One region of the Cronobacter sakazakii genome, then DNA from elsewhere that is predicted to be linked to it. Evidence: predicted binding sites of a transcription regulator. Region 1 holds the regulator's gene; each other region holds the start of a gene.
The links. Region 1 encodes PurR, which represses purine synthesis genes. Its sites were predicted from a motif close to CANGCAAACGTTTGCNTG; they were not measured.
Positions count from the first base shown of each region.

Region 2: the regulator PurR is predicted to act here: its motif matches at 1,461-1,478, upstream of CSK29544_RS20475 (nucleoside-specific channel-forming protein Tsx).
Region 3: the regulator PurR is predicted to act here: its motif matches at 1,081-1,098, upstream of purE (5-(carboxyamino)imidazole ribonucleotide mutase).

Region 1 covers NZ_CP011047.1:3,406,654-3,408,918, forward strand. The annotation lists gene CSK29544_RS16225 (MFS transporter) at 1-158, opposite strand, end outside; gene cydH (cytochrome bd-I oxidase subunit CydH) at 421-510, opposite strand; gene purR (HTH-type transcriptional repressor PurR) at 802-1,827, shown strand; gene punR (DNA-binding transcriptional activator PunR) at 1,845-2,265, opposite strand, start outside.
Region 2 covers NZ_CP011047.1:4,316,747-4,319,011, reverse strand. The annotation lists gene secF (protein translocase subunit SecF) at 1-241, shown strand, start outside; gene CSK29544_RS20475 (nucleoside-specific channel-forming protein Tsx) at 434-1,312, opposite strand; gene CSK29544_RS20470 (SadB/YajI family lipoprotein) at 1,653-2,213, opposite strand.
Region 3 covers NZ_CP011047.1:4,188,627-4,190,891, forward strand. The annotation lists gene ppiB (peptidylprolyl isomerase B) at 1-323, shown strand, start outside; gene lpxH (UDP-2,3-diacylglucosamine diphosphatase) at 327-1,049, shown strand; gene purE (5-(carboxyamino)imidazole ribonucleotide mutase) at 1,182-1,691, shown strand; gene purK (5-(carboxyamino)imidazole ribonucleotide synthase) at 1,688-2,265, shown strand, end outside.

The DNA of each region.
Region 1 (2,265 bases):
ACGCCGACCGCGTAGGCGCTAATCAGCATACCGGCGGCCGGAATGGAGACGTTGACGCCGTTCGCTATTACCGGCAACAACCCCATCGGGGAAAACTCGGTCGTGCCAATGCCAAAAGCACCGATAGCCAGTGCCAGTAACGGAAAATTGACTTTCATTCATTGCTCCAGAAATTGTACAACAGCGCCGGGAACGCCCGACGTTACAGCAGGATGCAGAAAAGGATGACACTCGCAATCAGAAAAGATAAGGGACAAAAACAGCAAAATATTATTGCGCAGCTGTTAAGAACACGCGCTCATTGTTATTAGCGAATCTAAAGGGAATAACGGGAAAAAGAAAGAAAACAGCGGGGAATCGGCGCTTAAACGCAAGAAAAGTTTAAGAAAGCGGGAGAACAGGTGCGCTCCCGCCTGTCGCTTAATGCAGAATGGCGGTAAATGCGCCCGCCACAATCAGGCCCAGTACAACCAGCGTCGTGACCAGCGAAAATTTCAGATCGGTACTCATGGTATTCTCCTTAAAGACCCCATAAAAATCAGGTAGTGCGCATTTTTGCATAAACGGGCCGAAAAATCCTGCGACATTTAACCAGATATGCGTTTTCCCTCTTCCCCTTTCGATAAAGATAAGCCAAAATTCGTCGCTACTTTATTCGGTACCGGCCATCGACCCCTCCTCACGAAAAATGTCGCGTTTCCCGGCATGCCGCACTCTCCTCGCGGCAGTCAGGGGTGTGTACAGGCAAACGATTAACCCGTGATTTTACACGGCTCAGCCAGGGGTCTGGAGTGATTATTAATGGCAACAATTAAAGACGTCGCGAAGCGAGCCAACGTTTCCACAACAACAGTCTCACATGTGATTAACAAAACCCGTTTTGTGGCGGAAGAGACGCGCAATGCGGTTTGGGCGGCTATCAAAGAATTACACTATTCGCCAAGCGCCGTGGCGCGCAGCCTGAAGGTGAATCACACCAAATCTATCGGGCTGCTGGCGACCAGTAGCGAAGCGCCCTATTTCGCCGAAATCATTGAAGCCGTTGAAAACAGCTGCTTCGCCAAAGGCTATACGCTGATTTTGGGCAACGCGCATAACAACCTGGAAAAGCAGCGCGCGTATCTGTCGATGATGGCGCAAAAGCGCGTCGACGGCCTGCTGGTGATGTGTTCGGAATACCCGCAGCCGCTGCTTTCCACGCTTGAAGAGTACCGTCATATCCCGATGGTGGTGATGGACTGGGGTGAAGCGAAAGCCGATTTTACGGACTCGGTTATAGATAACGCGTTCCAGGGCGGTTATCTCGCCGGGCGTTATCTGATTGAGCGCGGCCATCGTGATATTGGCGTGATTCCGGGGCAGCTTGAGCGTAACACCGGCGTCGGGCGTTTCTCAGGCTTTATGAAAGCGCTGGAAGAAGCGGTCATTAAAGTGCCGGAAAACTGGATCGTGCAGGGCGATTTCGAGCCGGAATCCGGTTACCGCGCGATGCAGCAGATCCTCTCGCAGCCGCAGCGCCCGACTGCCGTGTTCTGCGGCGGCGATATTATGGCGATGGGCGCTATCTGCGCCGCCGATGAGATGGGCCTGCGCGTACCGCAGGATATTTCGATCATCGGCTACGACAACGTACGCAACGCGCGTTTCTTTAGCCCGGCACTGACGACTATCCATCAGCCAAAAGAAACGCTCGGCCAGACCGCGTTCAATATGCTGCTCGACCGCATCGTGAATAAGCGCGAAGAGTCGCAGACGATTGAGGTGCATCCGCGCCTGATCGAACGCCGCTCGGTGGCGGACGGCCCGTTCCGCGACTATCGCCGTTAATCCTTCCGGGAGCCGTATCACTGCGGCTCCCGCAGCCACTCCTTGTTCAGCGTTTCACTGTCCCCCAGATAATCGAGCAGCCAGCGCAGCGCGGGCGAGGCGTCGCTTTGCCGCCACGTCAGACAGCAGGCGGCGTCCGGGAACGGGTTTTCCAGCGTCAACGCGCGCCACTCCCCGCTATCGAGCCATGGCTTCGCGAAATGTGTCGGCACCATGCCGATACAGAGCCCTTCGCTCAGCGCATCGGCGGCGCAGTGCCAGTCCGGCACTACCACGCGCCGCTGGTTATCCAGAAGCCAGGTAATGCGCTTGGGCAGCGATCGCGATGTATCTTCCAGCACCAGCGACGGGTAATCGCGCAGCCTGTCGTCGCTGAGCGCGCCCGCGTGCTGTGCCAGCGGATGATGGTGCGCCACTACGCAACGCCAGCTCAGCATG
Region 2 (2,265 bases), 910 kb from region 1:
GCTGCAAAGGACGTTAATCACATCCGGTACGACGCTTGTCGTGATCCTGATGCTTTATCTGTTCGGTGGCGCGATGCTGCAGGGCTTCTCGCTGACCATGCTTATCGGTGTCTCTATCGGTACGGCGTCGTCCATTTATGTCGCTTCCGCTCTGGCGCTGAAGCTTGGCATGAAGCGTGAACATCTGTTGCAGCAGAAGGTGGAAAAAGAGGGCGCGGATCAACCGTCTCTCCTGCCGTAATCGCGAAGCAACGTGATACGTTAATAAAACCGCAGGTTCAGGCCTGCGGTTTTTTTTCGCCTCGATAAGGGATAAAGAGAGCAGAAGAGGCGGTGCGCGTACATCTGTGGCGTAACAGCAGGACGCGATAATCAGTGCCCATAAAAAAAGCCAGCAGAGGCTGGCTTTTTCACACGTTCACCGGGGTAAAGCTTAGAAGTTGTAACCTACCACCAGGTAACCACCCCAGCCCGTAGTGCGGGTGTTGTAGTTGGTGAAGGCTAACTGCGCATCATCGTTCCACTGGCCGCCGTTGTGCCAGTAACGCGCGACCACGGAGTAGTGCCAGTGATCGTAATTCAGCGCCAGAATATGGCTGGAGGCGATGGAATCGTTAGTGCGGGATTTCACGCCATTGAGCGCATAACCGCTCTTATCGCCGAGGTCTGAACCCCAGTCAAAGTTGGTGAAACCGATATAGCTCAGGTTGCCGCCCCACAGCTGGGTGATAGGCACGAAGTATTTCACTTTAAAGCGGTAGCCATCCCACTCGTTCTGGTTTTCTGCACCGTAGTTCTGCCACTGGTATTTGGCATAGACGTTCAGGGAGAGGCTCATCGGCAGGCCGGTGTCGATATCGGTACCAAGACCCATATACCAGGTGCTCTGACGGCCAGAAGCGTTGCGGCCCATATCGTAGATATAGTTATTCGCGAAATACCACTCTTTGAACGGGCCAAACGCCAGACTGGTGCCGGTCAGCTTATCGATAGAGAAGCGCGGTTCGATCTCCACAAACAGCGGGGAACCGTGGTTCCAGATCCCTTTGGCATCGGTGTTACCACCGAAGAAGACCGGGGCGTCAGCGTAGCCGTAGAAATCAAACCAGTCTTTTTTGGCGAACGCTTCATATTCCAGATAGGTATCGTTGCGGATGGTCGGTCCGAAGCGCGTGTGGTAGCTGCCCACCACGTTAACGCTCTGGTGCCACCAGTCGGAAACAAACTCACTATTGCTGGTTTCTGCCGCGCCGGCAGTAAAAGAGGTGGAGAGCGCCAGGGCTGCACCGGCAGCTAAAACAATTTTTTTCATAATAGAGCCACTGTTTTCAGGAAATCCCCATTTCTGGGTGGAGTAATGCTTTCGCGCAACGCGGATAAACCGCCGCCGCATAAATTGTGCTGCCTATTATAAGTATCCAGCCTCACAAAAATATGTGGCGTTTCACATTCTTGTCATGTACGTAATCGATTGCGTTCACGTTTGCGTACATCGGAACGCGGATTCTAGCGGCATAAGGGAACTAAGCCAACTCTTGTTACACCATTTTTGCGAAGCGGCAGGGATGAAATGAAGAATTTACGGCGCGAAAAAAGCAAGAAAAGCGAGCGGCGCGAATGTAACAAACTCCGCGCCGCAGGTGGTGAGGCTCTCAGGGCGTGACGACGGCGTCACCAGCGATAAGCGGCTGAATATCATGCACGCGGATAAAGCCCAGCTGCTCTGGCGTGATGCCAGTCAGCGTCAGCGGAATGGAGACATCGCTCGGTGCCAGCGTGCTGGCAGGCGCGCTGAACGGCTGGTTCTGCACGTTCACTTCCTGATAATTTTCGGTGGTGCCCTGTAACTGGCCCCATTCGACGGTGCCGGTAAAGGCGGGCAGCGCCTCACTGGATTCGCTCTGGATAAACAGCGTCGCCTGTGTGCCGTTTGCGCCCGCCGTGACGTTACGCAGCGACATTTTCAGCATACCGAGCTGGCTGCTTAAGCGAGCGGGCGTGTTGGAGCCCGGCAGCAGGTAAACGCCGCTTTTCGATTTCACATTCAGCGCGTTTTGTTGCGTGATTTTGACGGTCTCCTGCTTGAGCTTCGTCATCTCCTGATTGAGCGTGCTGACATTCTGGTGCATCTGGCGTACTTCGCTTTGCGGGGCGCAGGCGCTTAAGGCCAGCGCGCTGGCGACGATAGACCATTTCAGATAACGTGTTGTCATTATTCGCTTTTCCTGAAAGAGTGGCGGTCTTTTTATGGTAGAGCGTAACGGC
Region 3 (2,265 bases), 780 kb from region 1:
GCATGAAACAGAAAAGCACTAAAGATCCTATCAAAAACGAAGCCAACAACGGTCTGAAGAACACCCGCGGTACGCTGGCCATGGCGCGCACCCAGGCGCCGCACTCCGCGACGGCCCAGTTCTTCATCAACGTGGTGGATAACGACTTCCTGAACTTCAGCGGCGAAAGCCTGCAGGGTTGGGGCTACTGCGTGTTCGCAGAAGTGGTCGAAGGTATGGACGTGGTTGATAAAATCAAAGGCGTTTCCACCGGCCGCAGCGGCATGCATCAGGATGTGCCGAAAGAAGACGTGATCATCGAGCGCGTAACCGTCAGCGAGTAATTCGTGGCGACGCTCTTTATTGCAGATCTTCATCTGTGCTCAGAAGAACCGGCGATTACCGCCGGTTTTCTGCGTTTTTTAGCCGGTACCGCGCGTGAAGCGGACGCCCTTTACATTCTGGGCGATCTCTTTGAGGCCTGGATTGGCGATGACGACCCGGAACCGCTGCACCGTGAGATAGCTGCCGCGCTGCGCGCGCTCGTACAATCCGGCGTCCCCTGCTATTTCATCCACGGCAACCGCGATTTCCTGCTTGGCCGTCGCTTCGCCCGCGAAAGCGGTATGCAATTGTTGCCTGAAGAGCAGGTGCTGGATCTCTACGGCAGACGCGTGCTGATTATGCATGGCGACACGCTGTGCACCGACGATGCCGGTTATCAGGCGTTTCGCGCCAAAGTGCATAAGCCGTGGCTGCAAACCCTTTTCCTCGCATTACCCCTGCGACTGCGCCGCCGCATCGCCGCCCGCATGCGCGCCGGCAGTAAAGCCTCTAACAGCCAGAAAGATCTCGCCATCATGGATGTCAACCCGCAGGCAGTGGTCGATACCATGGAACGCCAGCAGGTACAGTGGCTCATTCACGGTCACACCCACCGCCCTGCCGTCCACACGCTTGAGGCGAACGGCAAGCCCGCGCACCGCGTGGTGTTAGGTGCCTGGCACAGCGAAGGCTCAATGATCAAAGTCACCCCCGACGACGTGGAACTGGTAGCGTTTCCGTTCTGATCTGCGCGGTACTTTTTGCCGCGCTCGCGCCTACGCAACCGTTTTCCTTGCCGGTTTTCCGTGATATTCTCAAGGCCCTCGTAACGGCGACCCCGTTGATTTTGCCGCCTGACCACAGGAGTTTTGAGACGTATGTCTTCCAGCCACACCCCGGCGCGTATCGCCATCGTAATGGGTTCCAGAAGCGACTGGGCCACCATGCAGTTTGCCGCAGAAATTCTCGATGCTCTGGATGTCCCTCACCACGTTGAAGTGGTCTCCGCGCACCGCACGCCCGATAAACTCTTCAGCTTCGCCGAGCGCGCGCAGGAGAACGGGTTTCAGGTGATCATCGCGGGCGCAGGCGGCGCGGCGCATCTGCCGGGCATGATTGCCGCGAAAACGCTGGTGCCGGTGCTGGGTGTGCCGGTACAAAGCGCGGCGTTAAGCGGGCTGGACAGCCTCTACTCTATCGTGCAGATGCCGCGCGGCATTCCGGTCGGCACGCTGGCTATCGGTAAAGCGGGCGCGGCGAACGCGGCTCTGCTGGCCGCCCAGATCCTGGCGCAGCACGACAGCGCGCTGCTGGCGCGTCTTGAAAAGTGGCGTCAGAAACAGACCGAGGAAGTGCTGGAGAATCCGGACCCGCGGGGTGAGGCATGAAGCAGGTATGCGTGCTGGGTAACGGCCAGCTTGGCAGAATGCTGCGCCAGGCGGGCGAACCGCTTGGCATTCGCGTCTGGCCGGTAGGGCTCGACGCCGATCCGCAGGCGGTGCCGTTCGCACAGAGCGTTATCACGGCGGAAATTGAACGCTGGCCGGAAACCGCCCTGACCCGCGAGCTGGCGCGCCACAACGCGTTCGTTAACCGCGATGTTTTCCCGCTTATCGCCGACCGTTTCACCCAGAAACAGCTGCTCGATAAGCTCAATCTCCCCACCGCGCCGTGGCAGCTGCTGGCAAGCAGCGACGAATGGCCGCAGATTTTTGAGAGCCTCGGTGAGCTGGCTATCGTCAAGCGCCGCACCGGCGGCTACGACGGCCGCGGCCAGTGGCGGCTTCGCGAAAACGAGACGGAGACGCTGCCCGCTGAATGTTACGGCGAGTGCATCGTCGAGCGGGGCATTAACTTTACCGGCGAGGTGTCGCTGGTGGGCGCGCGGGCGCGTGACGGCAGCGCGGTCTTTTATCCGCTGACCCACAACCTGCATCAGGACGGCATTCTGCGCACCAGCGT